DNA from 3 places in the Methylorubrum sp. GM97 genome. Region 3 is predicted to be linked to each of the others. Evidence: predicted binding sites of a transcription regulator. Region 3 holds the regulator's gene; each other region holds the start of a gene.
The links. Region 3 encodes PhoB, which activates phosphate uptake and scavenging genes when phosphate is short. Its sites were predicted from a motif close to TGTCATNNANCTGTCAT; they were not measured.
Positions count from the first base shown of each region.

Region 1: the regulator PhoB is predicted to act here: its motif matches at 3,738-3,754, upstream of MSPGM_RS18380 (OprO/OprP family phosphate-selective porin).
Region 2: the regulator PhoB is predicted to act here: its motif matches at 2,184-2,200, upstream of MSPGM_RS09355 (UDP-2,3-diacylglucosamine diphosphatase).

Region 1 is NZ_AP025942.1:3,921,574-3,928,339, reverse strand. Features, by position in the region: gene MSPGM_RS18390 (ribonuclease E/G) at 1-933, shown strand, start outside; gene MSPGM_RS18385 (pyridoxal phosphate-dependent aminotransferase) at 1,134-2,297, opposite strand; gene MSPGM_RS18380 (OprO/OprP family phosphate-selective porin) at 2,376-3,689, opposite strand; gene MSPGM_RS18375 (HD-GYP domain-containing protein) at 3,815-4,858, opposite strand; gene MSPGM_RS18370 (DsbA family protein) at 5,157-5,936, shown strand; gene MSPGM_RS18365 (mechanosensitive ion channel family protein) at 6,002-6,766, opposite strand, start outside.
Region 2 is NZ_AP025942.1:1,994,581-2,001,346, reverse strand. Features, by position in the region: gene MSPGM_RS09365 (D-2-hydroxyacid dehydrogenase) at 1-121, opposite strand, end outside; gene MSPGM_RS09360 (aminotransferase class V-fold PLP-dependent enzyme) at 389-1,597, opposite strand; gene MSPGM_RS09355 (UDP-2,3-diacylglucosamine diphosphatase) at 2,259-3,071, shown strand; gene MSPGM_RS09350 (glycosyltransferase family 4 protein) at 3,104-4,180, shown strand; gene MSPGM_RS09345 (ribonuclease HII) at 4,308-4,958, shown strand; gene MSPGM_RS09340 (DUF1134 domain-containing protein) at 5,313-5,930, shown strand; gene MSPGM_RS09335 (hypothetical protein) at 6,155-6,766, shown strand, end outside.
Region 3 is NZ_AP025942.1:5,271,090-5,277,855, forward strand. Features, by position in the region: gene pstC (phosphate ABC transporter permease subunit PstC) at 1-576, shown strand, start outside; gene pstA (phosphate ABC transporter permease PstA) at 621-1,514, shown strand; gene pstB (phosphate ABC transporter ATP-binding protein PstB) at 1,556-2,371, shown strand; gene phoU (phosphate signaling complex protein PhoU) at 2,503-3,216, shown strand; gene phoB (phosphate regulon transcriptional regulator PhoB) at 3,306-4,010, shown strand; gene MSPGM_RS24435 (GcrA family cell cycle regulator) at 4,217-4,756, opposite strand; gene MSPGM_RS24440 (cell envelope integrity EipB family protein) at 5,268-6,134, shown strand; gene MSPGM_RS24445 (DNA polymerase IV) at 6,145-6,766, opposite strand, start outside.

The sequences.
Region 1 (6,766 bases), 1.3 Mb from region 3:
ACGATCACCATCTCCGCCGACGACCGGCTCGTGGCGACCTCCGCCTTCCAGCTCGAACGCGGCGAGCCGGCGGTGAAGCACGAGGGCCCGGTGACGGGCGTGCGCGCCGTGGCGATCTCGCCGGTCTACGAGGCCGAGGAGTTCGAGGACGAGGCGGTCGAGAGCCAGGAGACCGAAGAGGTCGAGACCGAGGTCGAAGCGGAGCCCGGGGGCGCGTCCGAGGAGCGCCCCGCCGCCGATGCGTCCGAGGAGGGCGGTGGCCGTCGCCGCCGTCGCCGTCGCCGTCGCGGTGGCCGCGCCTCCGGTGAGGGCGAGGCCCGCGCGCGGGACGAGGACGGGACCGACAGCGAGGATGGGGCCGAGGACAGCGCGGACGACGGCGACAATGCGCCCGATTCCGAGCCGGAGGCCGTCGAGGCGGCTCTCGGCGCCGCGGCCGAGCCGGACGAGACCGCATCAGACGCCGACGCCAACGGCGAGGACGCCAACGGACGCCGCCGTCGCCGCGGACGCCGGGGCGGTCGCGGCCGCGGCCGGACCGAGCGCAATGGCCGTTCGGATTCCGAGCAGGATTCCGATGCCGACGAGGTGCGGACCTCGGAGGAGTCCGAGGCGCATCCCGAGGAGACCGCCTCCGATACCCTGCCGGTCGGCCCCGAGGAGCCGTTCAACGATGCCGATGTGAGCACCGTCTCGCTCGCCGCCGAGAACGGCGCCGCGGCCGAGCCGCCGCCGGTCGTCCCCGCGCCGGAGCTCGAGCCGATCCAAGTCGAGTCCTTCGCCGAGGCCGCGACCGAAGCGGCAGCGCCCAGCCCGGCCAACGCCGAGCCCGCGCCGGAGCCCGTCGCGGTGGTGCTGACGCCGCCGGACCCGAACCGTCCCAAGCGGGCCGGCTGGTGGTCGCGCACCAAGGCGGCGCTGTCGGGAGAGTGAGACGCGGCGCGGGATCGCGGATCCCGCGCACGGCTCCTGATGCGTCCTGATGCTTGCGAAGCGGGGTCCGGCTCAGCCGGGCCCCGTTTTGCGTATCAGGGGGTATGATCCGGCGCGTTCCGCGGGTCTTCCGGCGGATAGGTCTGCGGTGCGCAGGCGTTCGGGAAGGCCGGATGCTGCACGATACCGGAGCCAGCGGCTCAGCCCAGCCAACCCTTCAGCCGCGCCACCGCCTCGGCGCATTCGGCGTTCGAGCCGGCGAAGGAGAAGCGGATGTGGTGGCCGCCCTCCTCCGGGTCGAAGTCGAGGCCCGGCGTCGCGGCGACGCCCGCCTCCTCCAGCATCCGCCGGCAGAAGGCGCTGGCGTCGTCGGTGTGCCGGGCGATGTCGGCGTAGAGATAGAAGGCCCCGTCCACGGGGTGGATGTCGCTGAAGCCGAGCGCCGGCAGCGCGTCGAGGAGCAGGGCGCGGTTGGCCGCGTAGCCCTCGCGGACCGCGACGATCTCGTCGAGCGTGTCGAAGGCGGCGAGCGCCGCGATTTGCGAGAGATAGGGCGCCGAGATGTAGAGGTTCTGCGCCAGCCGCTCGATTCCGCGGACCAGCGTCTCGGGCACCACCATCCAGCCGACCCGCCAGCCGGTCATGCAGTAGAATTTCGAGAAGGAGTTGATGACCAGCGCGTTCGCATCGAATTGCAGCGCGGTTGCCGTCGGCACGCCGTAGCTGAGGCCGTGATAGATCTCGTCGGAGATGAAGGGCAGCGAGAGCGCCCGCGCCGTGGCGCAGAGTTCGGCAAGCCGGGTCGGCTCGATCACCGTGCCCGAGGGGTTGGCCGGGCTCATCACAAGCAGGCCGGAGAGGGGCTGCGCCGCATGGGCCGCGCGCACCAGCGCGGGGGTCGGGGCGTAGCGGTCCTCCGCACGCAGGGTCAGCGGCTGCGGGATCAGGTCGAGGGCGCGCAGGATGCCGTCATAGGCCGGGTAGCCGGGGCGCGGCACGCCGATCCGGGCGCCCGCATCGAACAGGGCGAGGAAGGCCAGCACGAAGCCCGCCGAGGAGCCCGTCGTCACCACCACCCGCTCCGGCGAGAGGCTGACGCCGTAGGTCTCGGCGTAGTGCCGGGCGATGCGCTCGCGGAGGCGCGGAAGCCCGAGCGCTTCGGTGTAGGGGATGCGCCCGTCGGCGAGCGCTCCTTGCGCCGCCGCGATCACCGCGCGGGGCGCCGGGGCCGAGGGCTGGCCGACCTCCATGTGCACGACGCCCTCCCCGCGCCGCTCCTGGGCGCCGGCGGCAGCCATCACGTCCATCGCCAGGAAGGGCGCCACGGCCTGGGCGCGGCGCGAGAGGGCGGGATCGGGGCTCAAAGGCGAGGCTCCTCACGGGAGAGGCGGGACCCCGGTCAGGTAGACCCTGCCGGCGCCCCGCTCAACCGCGGGAGGCGCCTACCAGGTGAGCTGCGCCCGGCCGATGAAGAGGTCGGCGTCGACGGTGCGGCGGCCGAAGTTCAGCGATTCCGCCGACGGTTCGGCATGCGAGCGGATGTAGTCGAAGACGAAGCGGATGTTAGGCTCGGGATACCAGTTCGCGCCCGCGGTGAAGTCGTGCTCGACGCCGCCGCGCACCTCACGGGATTCGAGGTCGATGGCGCTGTAACGGACCCCGAGTTCGAACAGGCCCGTGCCGCCGCGGCTGACCCGCTGGCGTTCCTCGACGGTGACGCCGGTGAAGACGCCGTAGTCGCTGCCGTAGGTCGGCACGACCCGGTAGGGCCGGCCCTTGTCGTTGAGCACCACTGAGGCCTGGATGTAGCCGCCCTGGAACAGCAGCGGCGGGCGTCCGTCGCGGCGCTCGATATCGGTGAGGATGTACTCGCCCTGGAGCCGGAACGGACCCTGCTGCCATGCCGCCTCGACGCCGACCCGGCCGATCGCCGTGGCGTCGCGGATTGTCCGGGTGTTGGCGAGCGGGCGGGCGAACAGGAACGCCTCCGAGCGGCTCGACAGGCTGAGGCTGCTGTCGTCGTCGCCGAGCGTCCGGTAGCTGCCGGCGAGGCCGAGATGCAGCACGTCGTTCTTGTTCTCGGAGAGCCACGGCGTGTAGGTTAGGCGGCTGGTCGAGGCGATCCCGTTGTTCTGCAGGCCGGTGTTGATGTTGCCGCCGAACACGCCCGTCACCGCGGTCCAGTTGGCGCCGTGGGTACCGATGGCGGAGCCGAAGTTGCGCGCCGGGGCGAAGGCGTCGGCCTGGGAGCGCTCGGTGAACTGGCTGACATTGTCGCTGATGAGCTGATCGAGGCTGAACGGCTCCTTGAAGTTGCCCTGGGTGATGATGACGTCCTGAAAACCCTTGTAGGCGACGATGGCGTCGCTCACCGGCACGCGCCGCTCGTTGAAGTCGTACTGGAAGGCGAATTCGAAGTCCTTGAGGCTGTAATAGGTCTCGATCCAGGCCCGGCGGATCGCCGCCGGCTCCTCGAACACCGTGCCGAAGCCGCGCTGCTGCACATGGCCCGTGCCGAAATCCCCCTGGAGCCGGCCGCCGATGCGGAATGTGCTGCCGTCGTCGAGCCGGACCGTAATGCCCTTCTCGTCGAGGGTCACGGGCGGCTTGGCCTCGGCCTTCTTGCGGGACGTCTCGTCGGCCGCGGCGGGGCCCGCGGAGCAGGTCAGGATCGAGGCGAGGATCGAGACCGCGGCCAGGGCGAGGCCCGGTGCGGCGGCGGAAGCAAGGCAGCGGAGGGCGCGGCGAGGCGGCATCGGAACATCCAAGGCGGGGCAGGTCATGCTTAACCTTTGATGGTTTTGATGACCCGTGTACGACGCCTGGGATGAAAAGGCGGCCCTCGACCGCCGATACCGCGCGCTCGTTGCCGGAGGCCGCTTCAGGGCACCGTCTGCACCGCCCGGCCGAAGGCCTGCACCAGCCCACCCTCGAGCTTGCCCTGCATGCTCGACAGGATCGAGAGCGCGTCGCGGCTCGACATCGGCACCTTGTAGGGGCGCCGCTCGATCAGGGCGGCATAGATGTCGCAGATCGTCAGCAGCCGCACGGGGTCGCCGATCGCGTCGGCGCAGAGCTTGTCCGGGTAGCCCGAGCCGTCGAGCATCTCGTGATGGTGGCGCGTCACCGCGAGCGTGATCGGGTCGCAGCCGCCGGACGCCATCAGAATCTCGTGGCCGATCGGCGCGTGGGTCTGCATCACCGCCCGCTCGTCGTCGTCGAGCCGGCCGGGCTTGTTGAGCACGGCGAGCGGGATGCGCGACTTGCCCACGTCGTGCACCAGCGCGGCGCGGGTCATGAGCTGCTTGTCCGTGGCGGAGAGGCCGAGATTCTGGGCGAAGGCGGCGACGACGCCAGAGACCAGCAGGCAGTGCTGGAAGGTCACGTCGTCGTGTGCCCACACCTCGTCGAGCCAGCGCGACAGGCCGCCCTCGTGGATGGCGTCGAGCACCGGGGCGATGCCCCGCTCGACGCTCGGCAGGTCGATCGGGCCGGTCTGCGCCGATTCGAACAGGCGCGTCATCAGCGTACCCGCCCGCTCGGCCTCGCGGGTCACCACGAGGTCGGCCACCGACTTCTCGGGCCAGACCTCGCGCACCAGCGAGCCCACCACCATCCGCGGCTCGGCCAGCGCCGACAGGCACAGGGTGGCACCGAGGTTGCGCGCCTCGGTGAAGGCGGATTGCTCGTTGCCGCGGGTCAGGCAGATCAGGGGCGCGCGCGTGCGTGCGGGGCGGCTCGCCAGCAAGCGCAGGCAGCGCTTGGCTTCGGGGCGGCTCAGGGTGATGTCGGCGATCACACCGCGGAAGGGGCCGATCCGGGCCCAGGTTTCGTCGGTGCCCACGACCCGGCACTCGGCGACCGCGCGCACGGCATCCACCAGGGACTGGCTTCGATCCGGGCGGTCGCTCAGCACGACGATCACGCTGCCCTCCCCGTTCCGGCCGAATCGTTGCTTGCCTGGAACTTGAGGTGCATCATTTAGCAAATCGCTAAAATCGAACGACTTTCGGTTGCGCGGCCGGACGGGGCGGTCGCCGCGAAATCGCCGCAGCCCGGGAGCAGGTAACGGCGCGAGACCCTTCAGGGGGCTCCCGTCCGGATCAGATTCGGGTCGGCGCGGCGGATGCGCCGTGCCATAGTTTCGTCGGCGGGGCCGGTGTGAACGCCGTGTCGCTGGTCCCGGCCGGGATGTCGTCCCCGACATGCATTTCGAGGTATCGATGAAGCTCTTCCGCTCCGTTTCCGTCTTCGCCCTCGCCGGCGGGCTTGCGCTCGGTGCGGCCGTCGGCGCCCGCGCGGAGGATGCCGCCCCCTTCACCGACGCCCAGCGCAAGGCGATCGAGGGGATCGTCAAGGACTACCTCGTCAAGAATCCGGACGTGCTGCAGGAGGCGATCGCCGAGGGTGAGCGCCGCGCCCAAGAGACGCAGAAGCTCGCCCAGGCCGCCGCGCTGAAGGAGTCGCGCGAGGCGCTGACGAACTCGCCCTACGGCATCGTCGCCGGCAACCCGAACGGCGACGTCACCGTGGTCGAGTTCTTCGACTACAATTGCGGCTATTGCCGCAAGGCGTTCACCGACGTGCAGACCCTGATCAAGTCTGATCCGAAGCTGCGCGTGGTGCTCAAGGACTTCCCCGTGCTCGGCGCCGAGTCGCTGGAGGCGAGCCGGATCGCGCTCGCGGCCAAGCTCCAGCTCAAGCCGGAGAAGATGTTCGACTTCCACGCCAAGCTGCTCGAGACCAAGGGCCGCATCAACGGCGAGCGGGCGATCGCGGTGGCCAAGGAATTCGGTGCCGACGTGGAGCGCCTGAAGAAGGACGCGCAGGGGCCGGAGGTAAAGGCCGCACTCACCGAGAACGTGGGCCTCGGCGATAAGCTCAGCCTCTCGGGCACCCCCGCCTTCGTCATCGGCGACGAGATCCTGCCCGGCGCGGTTGGCGTCGAGCCGATGCGCAAGACCATCAGCGACATCCGCCAGTGCGGCCACGCGAGCTGCTGAGCCGCTGCTCTCGACGGAAAGAACAAGGGCCCGGTGCGGATCGACCGCACCGGGCCCTTCTTCGTTCAGGCCGCCGCGGCGCGGGGATCGCTTTGGAGCGGGCGCTCGCCGCGGATGCCGGTCTCGTTGCCGGTCTCGGGCCGTGCCTGGCCACCGGGATAGGGCGGATCGGGATTCACCCATTCCGCCCGCTGGCGTGGCAGGGCGCTGGGATGCTCCTTCTGCAGGAAGCCGATCATCTTCTCGCGCACCTCGCAGCGTAGATCCCAGGTCTGCGGCGCGTTGCGGGCGCTCACCAGCATCCGCAGCTCGATCACGCCCTCCCGCGCGTCCGAGACTTGCAGGTTGACCACGTTGCCGTCCCAGAGCCGGGACGCCCCGGCGATCCGCCGCAATTCCTTGCGCATCGCCTCGATCGGCGCCCGGTGATCGACGTAAAGGAACACCGAGCCGATCAGCGAAGCGCCCTCGCGGGTCCAGTTCTGGAACGGTTTCTGGATGAAGTAGGTCAGCGGCAGGACGAGGCGGCGCCAGTCCCACAGCCGCACGACGACGTAGGTCGCGTTGATCTCCTCGACCCAGCCCCACTCGTTCTCGACGATGACCGCGTCCTCGATCCGGATCGGCTGGGTGATGGCGATCTGGATGCCCGCCACGAGGTTGGAGAGCACCGGCTGCATCGCCAGCCCGAGGATCAGCCCGGCCGCGCCCGCCGAGGCGAGCAGGCTCACCCCGTATTGCCGCACCGGCTCGAAGGTCATCAGCGCGATGGCGATGGTAACGATGGCCACCAGCGTCAGCGCCGCCCGCTCGAGGATGCGCATCTGCGT
Region 2 (6,766 bases), 2.2 Mb from region 3:
GCTCGACGATCTCCTCCGGCGTCCAGGTCGACTCATATTCCTTGTACTCGTGCGGGAAGTTGAATTCGCGCACGGTCGCATCGAGCGACTCGCGATCGAGGAAGACGACTTTCTTTGTCATTCTGGACCCCTTCCGGATCGACCGGCGGGCAATCGTGTCGCTCACAAAACCCCTGCCGCCCCGTCATCGCCGGAGCGAGAACGGTCGGTGACCGGGAGTTTCATGAGGTACCGACGCCGGCCCCGTTTCCTCACCTGTCTCGAAGCGTCTCCCGCGGAACGCCGGCAAGCCGGACGTTCCACGGGGCGCCTTTCTCATGTAGCGGAAGCGGCGCCGTTGGAACCGGCGTCGCCCCCAAAAATCAGGCCAAAGAATGAGGCCCCAAGATCAAGCCTTGGCGAGCGGGTTCTCGCGCAGGTAGCTGGAGGCAGCCGCAACACCCGAACCGGGGGTCACCTTCACGCCGTTGTCGATGAGCGACATCTCGGCACCGGCGATGGCGCCGAGCAGCGAGAGTTCGTTCAGGTCGCCGACGTGGCCGATGCGGAACACCTTGCCCGCGACCTGGGACAGGCCGGCGCCGAGCGCGAGGTTGTAGCGCACATAGGCGTGCTTGATGATCTTGGCCGCGTCCACACCCTCGGGCGCCAGGATGGCGGTGACGGTGTCGGAGTTCCACTCCGGCGACTTGGCGCAGGTCTTCAGGCCCCAGGCCGCGACGGCCTGACGGGTCGCCTCACCGAGCACGGCGTGGCGGTGGTAGACGTTCTCCAGGCCTTCCTCGAACAGGCAGGCGAGCGCCTCGCGCAGGCCGTAGAGCAGCGGCAGCGGCGGGGTGTAGGGGAAGTAGCCGGTCGGGTTCTGCTTCTTCTGGTCTTCCCAGTCGAAGTAGACGCGGGCGAGCCGGTCGTTGCGGCCGGACTGGCCCTCGGCGGCCTTGAGCGCCTTCTGGCTGACGCAAATCACGCCGAGGCCGGCGGGCAGCATCAGGCCCTTCTGGGAGCCGGCGATGGCGCAGTCGACCTTCCACTCGTCGGCCTTGAAGGGCAGCGAGCCGATGGAGGACACGCCGTCGACGAACAGCAGGGCCGGGTGGCCGGCGGCGTCGATCGCCTTGCGCACGGCGCCGATGTTGGAGGTCACGCCGGTCGCGGTCTCGTTATGGACCACCATGACGGCCTTGATCTCATGGTTCTTGTCGGCGCGCAGGGCCTCCTCGATCTTCTCGGGCTTGGCGCCGGTGCCCCACTCCTCCTCCTGGACGACGACGTCCAGGCCGAGGCGCTGGGCCATGTCGATCCAGAGATGGCTGAACTGGCCGAAGCGGGCGGCCAGCACCTTGTCGCCGCGGGCGAGCGTGTTGGACAGCGCCGATTCCCAGATGCCCGTGCCGGAGGCCGGGAACAGGAAGATCGTGCCTTCGGTCGAGCCGAACACCTTCTTGGTGTCCTCGAACAGCGGCTTCGTCAGCGACGGGAAATCGACCGAGCGGTGATCCTCGGACTGCACCATCATGGCGCGCATCACCCGGTCCGGGATGTTGGTCGGGCCGGGAACGAACAGGTGGTTGCGTCCCGGACGTCTCGTTGCCGCCATGAGAATTTCCTCCAATTAAGTCGTTCTGAGCAGAGCGGCCCTTCGCGGCCGCGATCCCGCCCGATCCTGATGGCGAGCGCAAGCCCGCCGCGAAACGTCGTTCAGTCCCACCGCCGGTCCCAGCGCAAAGCCGCGCGCAAAAGGCCTTCCGCCGACCGGGACCGTACCTCTGCGATGTCGGATCGTTGACCGTCCCGGAGCGGCGAAGCGGCCGTCGTGCCGCCCGCGTCGCGGCGCGTGCAGCCGCGCCGGTCGCCTCCAAAGGACCGAACCCTCGATGCGTCAGCCCGGCGCCGCATTCAAGCGCGCTCCTGCTGCGTGTCCAGCGCTCCCATCCATCGCGGCCATTCCCACACCTCTGCCGGGTGCTGCTGCGCATGCCGGGGTACGCGCGGCGGATGACCTTGGCTGCCGTTATGCCTCCCCGCCGGGGAATGGAAAACGGAAAAAACTGAACTGAAAAACAAAAAGATTTTCGTATGCACCGGCCGCGGGCAGGGTCTGCGGGAAGCCGTGGGCGGGCGCGGTGCCGGAAATCGGGGAGACCGCCCAAAGCGCCGAAGCGGGGCAGAACGATGCACCCCGCCGTCATCAAACTGAGATCGGAATGCGATTTGGCTCTTCCCCGTCGCGGTGCGGTTGTGAAGAGCCGAGGGCGCCAGTGTCACAGGATCCGGAATCGACCATCCGCGTTCGGACGCTCTTCCTGTCCGATCTGCATCTCGGCACCAAGGGCTGCCAGGCGGCCCTGTTGCTCGACTTCCTGCGTGACGTCGATGCCGACACGATCTACCTCGTGGGCGACATCGTCGACGGCTGGCAGCTCCGCTCGGGCTGGTACTGGCCGCAGGCGCATAACGACGTGGTGCAGAAGCTGCTGCGCAAGGTGCGCAAAGGGGCTCACGTCGTCTACGTGCCCGGCAACCACGACGAGTTCCTGCGCGACTATATCGGCATGACCTTCGGCGGCATCGAGATCGCCGACAGCCGGATCCACGTCGCGGCCGACGGCAAGCGCTACCTCGTCATCCACGGCGACCAATTCGACATGGTGGTGCGCCACTCCAAGTGGCTCGCGCATCTGGGCGACTGGGCCTACACCACGGCGCTCGCGGTCAACACCGTGGTCAACCGGATACGGCGCCGGCTCGGCCTCGCCTACTGGTCGCTCTCGGCCTGGGCGAAGCTCAAGGTGAAGAACGCGGTCAACTTCATCGGGCAGTTCGAGACCTTCCTCGCCACGGAAGCCCGGCGCCAGGGCGCGGACGGGGTGATCTGCGGCCACATCCACCATGCGGCCCACCGCGAGGTCGAGGGGCTGATCTACCTCAACACCGGCGATTGGGTGGAGTCCTGCACCGGCATCGTCGAGCATTACGACGGCCGCATGGAGGTGCTGCACTACCCGACCCTGCTGCGCGAGCGCCGCGGGGCCGAGTCCTTCGAGCCCGAGATCCGCCGCGCCGTCGCCTAGAGCCCCGCCCCTCACGGACAGACGAGACCCGCATGAGGCTGCTGCTCGCCACCGATGCGTGGCACCCGCAGGTCAACGGTGTGGTGCGCTCCGTCGAGCGCATGGCCGAGGCCGCCGCCGGCCTCGGCGTCGAGCCGCTGATGCTGACGCCGGCCGACTTCCCCTCCCTGCCGATGCCGGGCTACCGCGAGATCCGGCTCTCGCTGGTCACCCGCGGCCGGGTGATGTCGCGCTGGGAGCGGCTCGCGCCGACCCATGTGCACATCGCCACGGAAGGGCCGATCGGCCACGCAGTGCGCGCCGCCTGCCTGTCGCGGGGGCAGGCCTTCACCACGAGCTACCACACCCGCTTTCCCGAATATCTCGCCGCCCGCGCGCCGGTGCCGGAGGCCTGGAGCTATGCGTGGCTGCGCCGCTTCCACGCCGCGGCGAGCGGCACCATGGTCAGCACGCCCTCCCTCGAACGGGAGCTGGCGGGGCGCGGCTTCACCCACCTGATGCGCTGGACCCGCGGCGTCGACACTGACCTCTTCCGCCCCCGTGACGGCGACGACGGGGCGAACCCGTTTCCCGATCTGCCGCGGCCGATCTTCCTCTCGGTCGGCCGGCTCGCGGTCGAGAAGAACCTTGCCGCCTTTCTCAGCCTCGACCTGCCGGGCTCCAAGGTCGTGGTCGGCGACGGGCCGGACCGGGCGCGGCTCCAGGCGCTGGCGCCGGACGCGCACTTCCTCGGCGCGCTGACCGGCGAGGCGCTGGCGCGGGTCTACGCGCGTGCCGACGCCTTCGTGTTCCCGAGCCTGACCGACACCTTCGGCATCGTGCTGCTCGAAGCGCTCGCCTCGGGCCTGCCGGTGGCGGCCTATCCCGTGACCGGCCCCCTCGACGTGATCGGCGGCACCGGCGCGGGCGCCCTCGATGCGGATCTGCGCGCGGCCGCACTCGCCGCGCTCGCGATTCCGCGGGAGCGCTGCCGGGCGGAGGCGATGCGCTACACCTGGGCCGAGAGCGCGCGCCAGTTCTACGACAACATCGCGACGGCCCACGCGCTCGGATCGGTTCAGCGCTCCGCCCGCCATCCGAGCAGCGCCCCGCTGCCGCGCCCCGGCTGAGCGGGGCCGGCATTCCCGCGGGATCGATCGGATGCCGCCGGTTTCATGGCCGGGGCACGCCCTTGTCCGCGGGGTTTTGACCCGCCCCGGGATGACGGGGGAGCGTGGGGATGCCAGGGTCCGCGCCATGGCCCCTCGACCGAAATCCGTCAAAGCCCCGCGCCCGTTCGATCCTGCGCTTGCTGCCACCTATCCGGCGGTGATCGGCTGCGACGAGGTCGGGCGCGGTGCCCTGTGCGGTCCGGTGATGGTGGCGGCCGTGTGGTTCGACCCCGTCGCCTTCCCGCCGGAGATCCTGGCCCGGCTCGACGACAGCAAGCGCCTCGACCGTGCCGCGCGCGAGGCGCTGACCCCGCTGATCCGGGCGCATGCGCGGGTTTCGCTCGCGGCAGGCTCGCGGGCGCTGGTGGACCGGGTGAACGTGCGCGGGGCGACCCTCGACGCCATGCGCCGGGCGGTCCTGGGCCTTGGCCTCGACGCGACCGTGCTGGTGGACGGGCGCGATCCGATTCCCGGCCTGACGCAGGGCTGCCGCGCGGTGATCGGCGGCGACCGCCTCGTGCCGCAGATCGCCGCCGCCTCCATTGTCGCCAAGACGTTTCGCGATGAGATCATGCGTCGGCTCGCCCCGCGCCACCCGGCCTATGCCTGGGAGCGCAATGCCGGCTACGGCACCGCCGCCCACCTCGCCGGCCTCACCGCGCAAGGCCGCAGCCCGCACCACAGGCTCAGCTTCACGGGACGGTTCGAGGCCGCGCGCGGCATCTCGGACGCGTGACGGGTTGCCGGTGGGATCCTTGCCGGTGCCGTCGTGTCTCCCCTCCCCCCGCAGCCACGGCCGTCCAGGGAAACTCGGAAGCCGACGGTCAGCCGAGTCGGGTCCTCGGAAGCCCTCGCGACCATGCGCTGTGCCCTTTGGCGAGAGCCGTGGGACCGGATCAGGCTTCTCCTATCATCCGCATGACCCGCCCGCTTAACCGCCCGTTAACCCAAACTTGACTTGATCGATCTCGAGACTGCGCGCTCCCTGCGTGCCTCGATCCGATGCCGCTTCCGCCGAGGGAAGCGCCTGCGCGCCGGGCAAGCCCGGGCGGGCATAGGGGCGGGCAAGGGAGCCGGTAGGGAGACCGACATGCCGCACGATCCCATCCGAACGGGGGGCACGACCCGCCGCGCCGCCCTGCTCGGCCTCTCGGCCGGGCTGTCCGGCGGCCTCCTGGCCGGGGCCGTCCCCGCTCTGGCCTATCAGGACGACGGCGTGCGCCCGGACTCGTTCCGCGCCGCCGAGGTGGTCGAGAACGGGCACCGCTTCTTCGGCAGCGTGTCCCGCGGCCTCGCGCTCACCGTCGAGGAGGCGACCCGGCGCTGGGGCGAGCCCAACGGCTACATCCTCGGGCAGGAGGCGTCCGGCGCCATCGTCGGCGGCCTGCGCTTCGGCGAAGGCACGCTCTATACCCGCAATGCCGGGCAGCGCCGGATCTACTGGCAGGGGCCGACGCTCGGCTTCGATGTCGGCGGCGACGGCGCGCGCACCATGATGCTCGTCTACAACCTGCCCGCCGTGCGCGACCTCTACCGCCGCTTCGGCGGCGTCGACGGCTCGGCCTACTTCATCGGCGGCTTCGGCATGACGGCGGTGACCGACGGCGGCATCATCGTGGTGCCGATCCGCTCCGGCGTCGGCGCCCGGCTCGGCATCAATATCGGCTACCTGAAATTCACCGGCCGCCCGACCTGGAACCCGTTCTGATCGTTTCCCGAACGATTTGGGCCACCGCCTGACGCCGCGCAATCGCCCGGAGAGGGCGGGCTGGGTGCCCTCTGCGACAAGCGCCCGCGGGTGCGGTCGCCGACGCTTGAGGCCGGAGGGAAGACACGGCGCTTGCCTCCGCGCGGGCAAGACGGGCAAAAGACGCAGCGGCCGGACCTGCCCGGCCGAGGCGGCGTGAGGGCCCCTTCGTGATCGAGACCGTGATGATCTTCGGGCTCGGCTTCCTCCTGGCGAGCCTGTGCGCCCTGACGATCCTGCCGACCGTGAGCGCCCGCGCCAGCCGTCTCGCGCGACGGCGGATCGAGGCGACCCTGCCGGTGAGCGTGTCCGAGGTTGTGGCCGAGCGCGACCATCTGCGCGCGGAGTTCGCCGTCGTGCAGCGCCGGCTGGAGCGAAAGGCCGAGGCGATCGCCGCCCGGCGCCACGCCGACATGGCCGCCATCGGGACCCGCACCATGGAGACCGAGGCTGCGGTCGCCGCCCGGATCCGCAGCGAGGCTGAGGTGGCCCGCGCCCTCGAGCGCATCGCCGGGCTCGACCGGGACCTCGCCTCGGCGCGGGCCGAGGGCGAGACCGGGCTCGCCACCCTGCACGCCCTGGAAGAGGCCCACCGCGCGATCCTCGATGATCTCAAGGCGACGCGCCGGATGCAGGCCGCGACGGTGCCATCGGGCGCCGAGGGCGAGACCGTCGGGCCAGCCTCCACGGCGGCCGAGATCGAGGCGCTGCGCGCGGAATTGACGGCAGCTCAGGCGGCGCTGGCTGCACGCGGGAGCGACGACACCGCCGAGTTGCGCCGCCGTATCAGCGAGGTC
Region 3 (6,766 bases):
AGCATCATCTACGGCATGTGGGGCCTGTTCGTGTTCGCGCCGCTGTTCGCCCGCTTCGTGCAGGTGCCGGTCTCGAACCTCGTCGAAGGGCTCCCGATCGTCGGCACGATCCTTTACGCGCGCATCCCCTCCGGCGTCGGCGTGCTCACCGCCGGCATCATCCTCGCCATCATGATCGTGCCGTTCGTCGCCTCGATCACCCGCGACATGCTCGACCAAATCCCGACCGTGCTGCGCGAGAGCGCCTACGGCATCGGCTGCACCACCTGGGAGGTCGTGCGCCATGTCCTCGTGCCGCAGGCCTCGGTCTCGATCATCGGCGCGATCATGCTCGGCCTCGGCCGCGCGCTCGGAGAGACCATGGCGGTCACCTTCGTGATCGGCAACGCCAACCGCCTCTCCGCCTCGATCTTCGATCCGGGTTCGACCATCGCCTCGCGCATCGCCAACGAGTTCAACGAGGCCGACGGGCTCCAGCTCTCCTCCCTGATGGCGCTCGGCTGCCTGCTCTTCATCATCACCTTCGTCGTGCTGATCATCGCGCGCCTGCTGGTGCGGCGCACCAAGGTCGCCTGAACCGAAACGTCCGCAACGCCGCCAGCCTCGGAAAACGACGCGCCATGGATGCCAGCACTCCCCTCGCAACGGCCGAACGCCCCCGGAGGGCGAGTCGTGTGCGCTCCGGCCGCCGGATCGCCGACCGCGTCCTGATCCTGGCGAGCACCTTCGCCACGTTGCTCGGCATCGTGGTGCTCGGCTCGATACTGCTGATGCTGATCGTCGAGGGCGTGAAGGGCTTCACCCCCGCCCTGCTCACGGAACCGACACCGGGGCCGGGCTCCGTAGGCGGCGGCATCGCCAACGCCATCCTCGGCAGCCTCGTGATGACGTTCATCGGCATCGTCATCGCCACGCCGATCGGACTGATGGCCGGCACCTTCCTCGCGGAATACGGCCGCACCTCGAAGATCGCGGACATCATCCGCTTCCTCAACGACGTGCTGCTCTCCGCCCCCTCGATCCTGATCGGCCTGTTCGTCTACACGCTGATGGTGCGGCCGATGGGGACCTATTCCGGCTGGGCCGGCGCGGTGGCGCTGGCCATCATCGCCACCCCCGTGATCGTGCGCACCACCGAGGACATGCTGCGCCTCGTGCCAAGCCAGATGCGCGAGGCCGGCGCCGCGCTCGGCGCGCCCCGCTCCCTGGTCATCCGCGCGATCACGTGGCGGGCGGCGAGTGCGGGTGTCGTCACCGGCATCATTCTGGCGCTCGCCCGCATCGCCGGCGAGACCGCGCCGCTGCTGTTCACGGCACTCAACAACAACAGCTGGTTCAACGCGAACCTGCTCGGCGGCGTGCCCAACCTGCCGGTGATGATCTACCAGTTCGCGTTGTCGCCCTATCCGAACTGGCAGAGCCTGGCCTGGGCGGGCGCCCTTCTCATCACCGTCACCATCCTGGCCCTGTCGGTGGTGGCCCGCCTTGTGATCAAGGACCAGCGGGCGCGCTGAGGCCGCCCCCCGGACAGACCTCCTACCTGCGAGACAATCCGATGAGCGCCTCCCCCGCGATCCGCAGCCAGTTCGAAGGTCGAAGCCCGGCCGACGTCAAGGCTCCGGTGCGCATCGCCTGCAAGGATCTCAACTTCTACTATGGCAGCTTCCATGGCCTGAAGGACATCAACCTCGATTTCCGCGACCGGCAGGTGACCGCGCTGATCGGGCCTTCGGGCTGCGGAAAGTCGACGCTGCTGCGCACCTTCAACCGCATCTACAGCCTCTATCCGGAGCAGCGCGCGGAAGGTGAGATCCTGCTCGACGGGCAGAACGTTCTGGACCCGAAGATCGACCTGAACGAATTGCGCTCGCGCGTCGGCATGGTGTTCCAGAAGCCGACCCCCTTCCCGATGTCGATCTACGACAACGTCGCCTTCGGCCTGCGCCTCTACGAGAAGCTTCCGAAAGCGGAACTCGACGTGCGCGTGGAGGAATCCCTGCGCAAGGCGGCGTTGTGGGACGAGGTGAAGGACAAGCTCAAGCAGTCCGGCACCGGCCTCTCCGGCGGCCAGCAGCAGCGCCTGTGCATCGCCCGCACCGTGGCACAGCGCCCCGAGGTCATCCTGTTCGACGAGCCGACCTCGGCCCTCGATCCGATCTCCACCGGCCGCATCGAGGAGCTGATCGAGCAGTTGCGGACCGAGTTCACGATCGTCATCGTGACGCACAACATGCAGCAGGCCGCCCGCATCTCGCAGTTCACGGCGTTCATGTATCTCGGTGAGCTGATCGAATTCGACGCGACCACGAAGATCTTCATGAACCCGGCCAAGCGGCAGACCCAGGACTACATCACCGGCCGCTTCGGCTGAGATCGGCCGCGACTGCACGACAGTCGCAGCCCCCTTGCGCCCTCGTTGAGACGCGCCCTCTTCCGCCGGACCCGTGTCCATCGCAGCTTGAGAGCGCCCTCGTCCGACCGCCTGATCGGGAAATTCGCGACATGGCCGACCATATCGTCTCCTCCTACGACACCGACCTCGAGAACCTGCGCCGCTCCATCGCTGAGATGGGCGGCGTGGCCGAGAAGATGATGACGGATGCCACCGACGCGCTGGTGCGCCGGGATACCACCCTCGCCCAGGCGGTGATCGTCGCCGACAAGCGCCTCGACCTGCTGCAGCGGGAGATCGAGGAGCGTTCGGTTCTCCTTATCGCCCGCCGTCAGCCGCTGGCCATCGACCTGCGCGAGACGATCTCCGGCATCCGCGTCTCGGGCGACCTGGAACGGATCGGCGATCTCGCCAAGAACATCGCCAAGCGCGTCGTGGCGATCAGCGATCAGGCGCAGCCGCAGAAGATCGTGCTCGGCGTCCAGCACATGAGCGACCTCGTGCAGGAACAGCTCAAGGACGTGCTCGATGCCTATGCGAGCCGCGACGTGACCGCCGCCCGCGAGGTGTGGGAGCGGGACAGCGCCATCGACGCGCTCTACAATTCACTGTTCCGGGAACTCCTCACCTACATGATGGAGGATCCGCGCAACATCTCGTTCTGTACGCACCTGCTGTTCTGCGCCAAGAACGTCGAGCGGATCGGCGATCACACCACCAACGTCGCCGAAACCATCGAATACCTCGTCACCGGCGAGACGCCGACGGCCGAGCGGCCCAAGAACGACGCTTCGAACTACGCGACGATTACGCCGAGCACCTGACACCGAAGGTTTTTCGGCGGGCGCGGCGATCAAGAAACGTCTCCGGCTCCTCTCTCGAGGGCCGGGCGTGACGGATGGAAAGACGGGCGATGACGAGTGCGCACATCCTGATCGTCGAGGACGAGGAATCGCTGACGACCCTGCTGCGCTACAATTTGGAAGCGGAGGGTTTCCAAGTCGATGTCGCGGTTCGCGGCGACGAGGCCGACCTTCGCCTGCACGAGACCACGCCCGACCTCGTACTCCTCGACTGGATGGTGCCGGGGCTCTCGGGGATCGAGCTGTGCCGGCGCATCCGTGCCCGCCGTGAGACCGAACGCCTGCCGGTCATCATGCTCACCGCCCGGGGCGAAGAGACCGACCGTGTGCGCGGCCTCTCGACCGGCGCCGACGACTACGTCGTCAAGCCGTTCTCCGTGCCGGAGTTGCTCGCCCGCGTCCGTGCGCTCCTGCGCCGCGCCAAGCCCACCCACGTCTCCGACATGCTCGTGGCCGGCGATATCGAGCTCGACCGCGTCAGCCATCGCATCCGCCGGCAGGGCCGCGAGATCCATCTCGGGCCGACCGAGTTCAAGCTGCTCGAATACCTGATGCAGAGCCCCGGCCGAGTCTTCTCGCGGGAGCAGTTGCTCGACGGCGTGTGGGGCCATGACGTCTACATCGACGAGCGCACGGTCGATGTTCATGTCGGCCGCCTGCGCAAGGCGATCAACCGCCCGCGCCAGAGCGATCCGATTCGCACCGTGCGCGGCTCCGGCTACTCGTTCGACGAGATGTTCGCCGGAGCGGAGTGATACGGTCTCCGCCTGATCGAAGGGGGAACGGTCTCGCTCAGCCCGCGCGGCGCTTGAGCCAACTCCAAATCCGCCATCCCGAATGGATCAACCGCGTTTCGGTCTGAGGGGCGGTCCTGTGAGTCGGGCAACGCCCGTCCCCACTCGGTACACGCGGGCAATCGCCCGTCATGGCGGGCGTGCCCGGCCGTCCTCTCCCGGAGGCGTTAGCGGAAACCGGCGACGCGGCGGTCGCGCTTGCGCTCGGCGGCCGGCTGATAGGCGATCTGCGCGTGCTGGGTGCAGTACGGAAGGCCTGTGATCGCGCGGCCGCCGCAGAAGCGGAAGTCCGGCGAGGTCGGGTCGCCCATCGGCCAGCGGCACATCGATTCGCGCAGATCCATGATGGTGACCCGCTCGGAAACCGCGAGGGCCACCGGCTCCGGGGCGGGCTTCTGCGGCAGCGGGAAGTCCGGTGCGGGCCTGTGTGCCACGATCGCAGGCGGCTCCGGCAGCGTCGGCTCCTCGGCGACCACGACCTCCATCTCGACCTCGGCAGCCAAGCCCTCCCGGCGACGTCCCTGCGACGCCGCACCCATCGACTTGACGCGACCGGACAGCCCGAGGCGATGCACCTTGCCGATGACGGCGTTGCGCGAGACGCCACCGATCTGCAGGGCGATCTGGCTGGCGCTCAGGCCGTCGTCCCACAGGCGACGAAGCAGCTCGACGCGCTCATCCGTCCAGCTCGGGACCGCTTCCGTCATTGTCCCCTCCACGTCGAAACATCCTTGAACGTGAGACCGGCCGGCAGCGCGGCGCTGCTGGCGCGCATGGCGACAGCAGGCATGGCCAGGGCCCGCGATCCGGCCCTGCACATGTCGGTTAACAGACGCCAAAGATGCCGTTGGCGACGCTGTGGAGACTACAGGACAGCTCGGCCGCGGAGCAAGGGTCCGCGCGTCTCACCGTCCGGTTTCCCCCGGCAATCGGGCCCGTCGGACGGTGAGACGGATCGGTTTCCGTGGTGGAGCCAGCGAATCCTCCGCCATCCGTTAACACGTTGCGTAAACTTGATCTTTTCCGAGCATCCGGATCGGGCGAGGGCCGGCTGGCCGGGGTGCCGGGCGGTTGCGCGTATCGCCGAGATGTCCGCGGTCGCGTCGGAAGCGCGATCGAAAAAGATTGTCCGGGCGGACGGGATGACTATGTGACGGACGTCGTCCGCCGGCCTGCCGCCTGTGGACAACCCACTTCAAGCGGACTTTGGGAGATCGCATGCGACTGCGCCTCGCGCCGGCCCTTTTCCTCCTTGCCGCGATGCCGGGAAACGCGATGGCCGCGGGGCCGGCCGCACCGGTTCCGAACGAGGCCGCGATCCGGCTGGCCAACCACCGCGCGGTCTACGACCTGTCGCTGGCGCGCTCCGAAGGGACGCGGGCGGTCGAGGGCGTGCGCGGGCGCATCGTCATCGATTTCTCGGGCGACGCCTGCCGCGGCTACACCATGCAGACGCGTCAGGTGACGATGCTCAATTCCGGCGAGTCCGGCGACCGCACCTCGGATCTGCGCAGCACCACCTTCGAGAACGGCGACGGCAAGAGCTTCCGCTTCCGCACCACGACCGTTCTCAACAACGCGCCCTCTCCGGCCGTCGATGGGACAGCGGAGGCGGCCGACGCGCTCAAGGTGAAGCTCAAGGAGCCCAAGCGCGACCAGTTCCAGGCCGAGGGCGCGGTCCTGTTTCCGATCCACCACATGATCCGCCTGATCGAGGCGGCCAAGGCGGGCGAGACGACGGTCTCGGCCAAGGTGTTCGACGGTTCGGATGACGGGCGCAAGGTCTACGACACGCTGGCCATCATCGGTCGCCCGAACGCGGCGCCCGCCGCCGACACCGAGCGCGACAAGCCGCTGCGCGAGGGCGACCACGGCACCATGCGCCGGTGGCCGGTGACGCTGAGCTACTTTACCGCCGGAGCGGGTGAGCGCACGCCGATCTACACCCTCACCTTCGACCTCTACGAGGATGGCGTGAGCGGGCGGCTGCACCTCGATTACGGGGATTTCGCCATCGACGGGAATCTGACGCGGCTCGACCTCGCCAAAGCCGACCCGAAGGCCGATCCCACCTGCAAGAAGTAGTCGCCGCGCCTCAGGTCCGGCGACGCTCCGGCTCGCCGGTGAAGACGAGCCCGCGCTGAATCGCGGCGCTGCCGAACTTTTCCCGCAGCCGGTCGAGCGCCGCCTCACGGCGGGCGACGCGCTCGATACCCTGATCGGCGAGATCGCCGCGGTCGGCGTGGATCGCGCCGCAGAGATCGCCGCCGCCAATGCCGATCAGCCGGAAGGCCGTGCCGTCGCAGGCCGCCCGCAGCATCGGTTCGCCCTCGCGGAAGAGCCGGTCGGCGAGCTGGGTGGGTTTCAGTCCGCCGCGGGTGCGGGTGCGCAGCCGGAATCGGGCATCCTTCAGCTTCAGCGTGACGCTGCCGGCGGCGAGTTCTGCCCGCTTGAGCCGTGCCGACACCTTTTCGCAGAGCTGCCAGAGGATCGGCCGCAGATCCTCGAACCGGGTGAGATCGGTCGAGAAGGTCGTCTCAGACGAGACGCTCTTGGCCTCCCGGGTCGGGCGCACCGGCCGACGGTCCCGGCCGGCCGCGAGATCGATGAGACGCAGCGCATCGCGCCCGAGGGATGCCTGGAGGCGCGTCGGATCTGCCCGCGGGATGTCGCCGACGCGGTGGATGTTGAGGGCAGCGAGGCGGTTTCGCGCACTT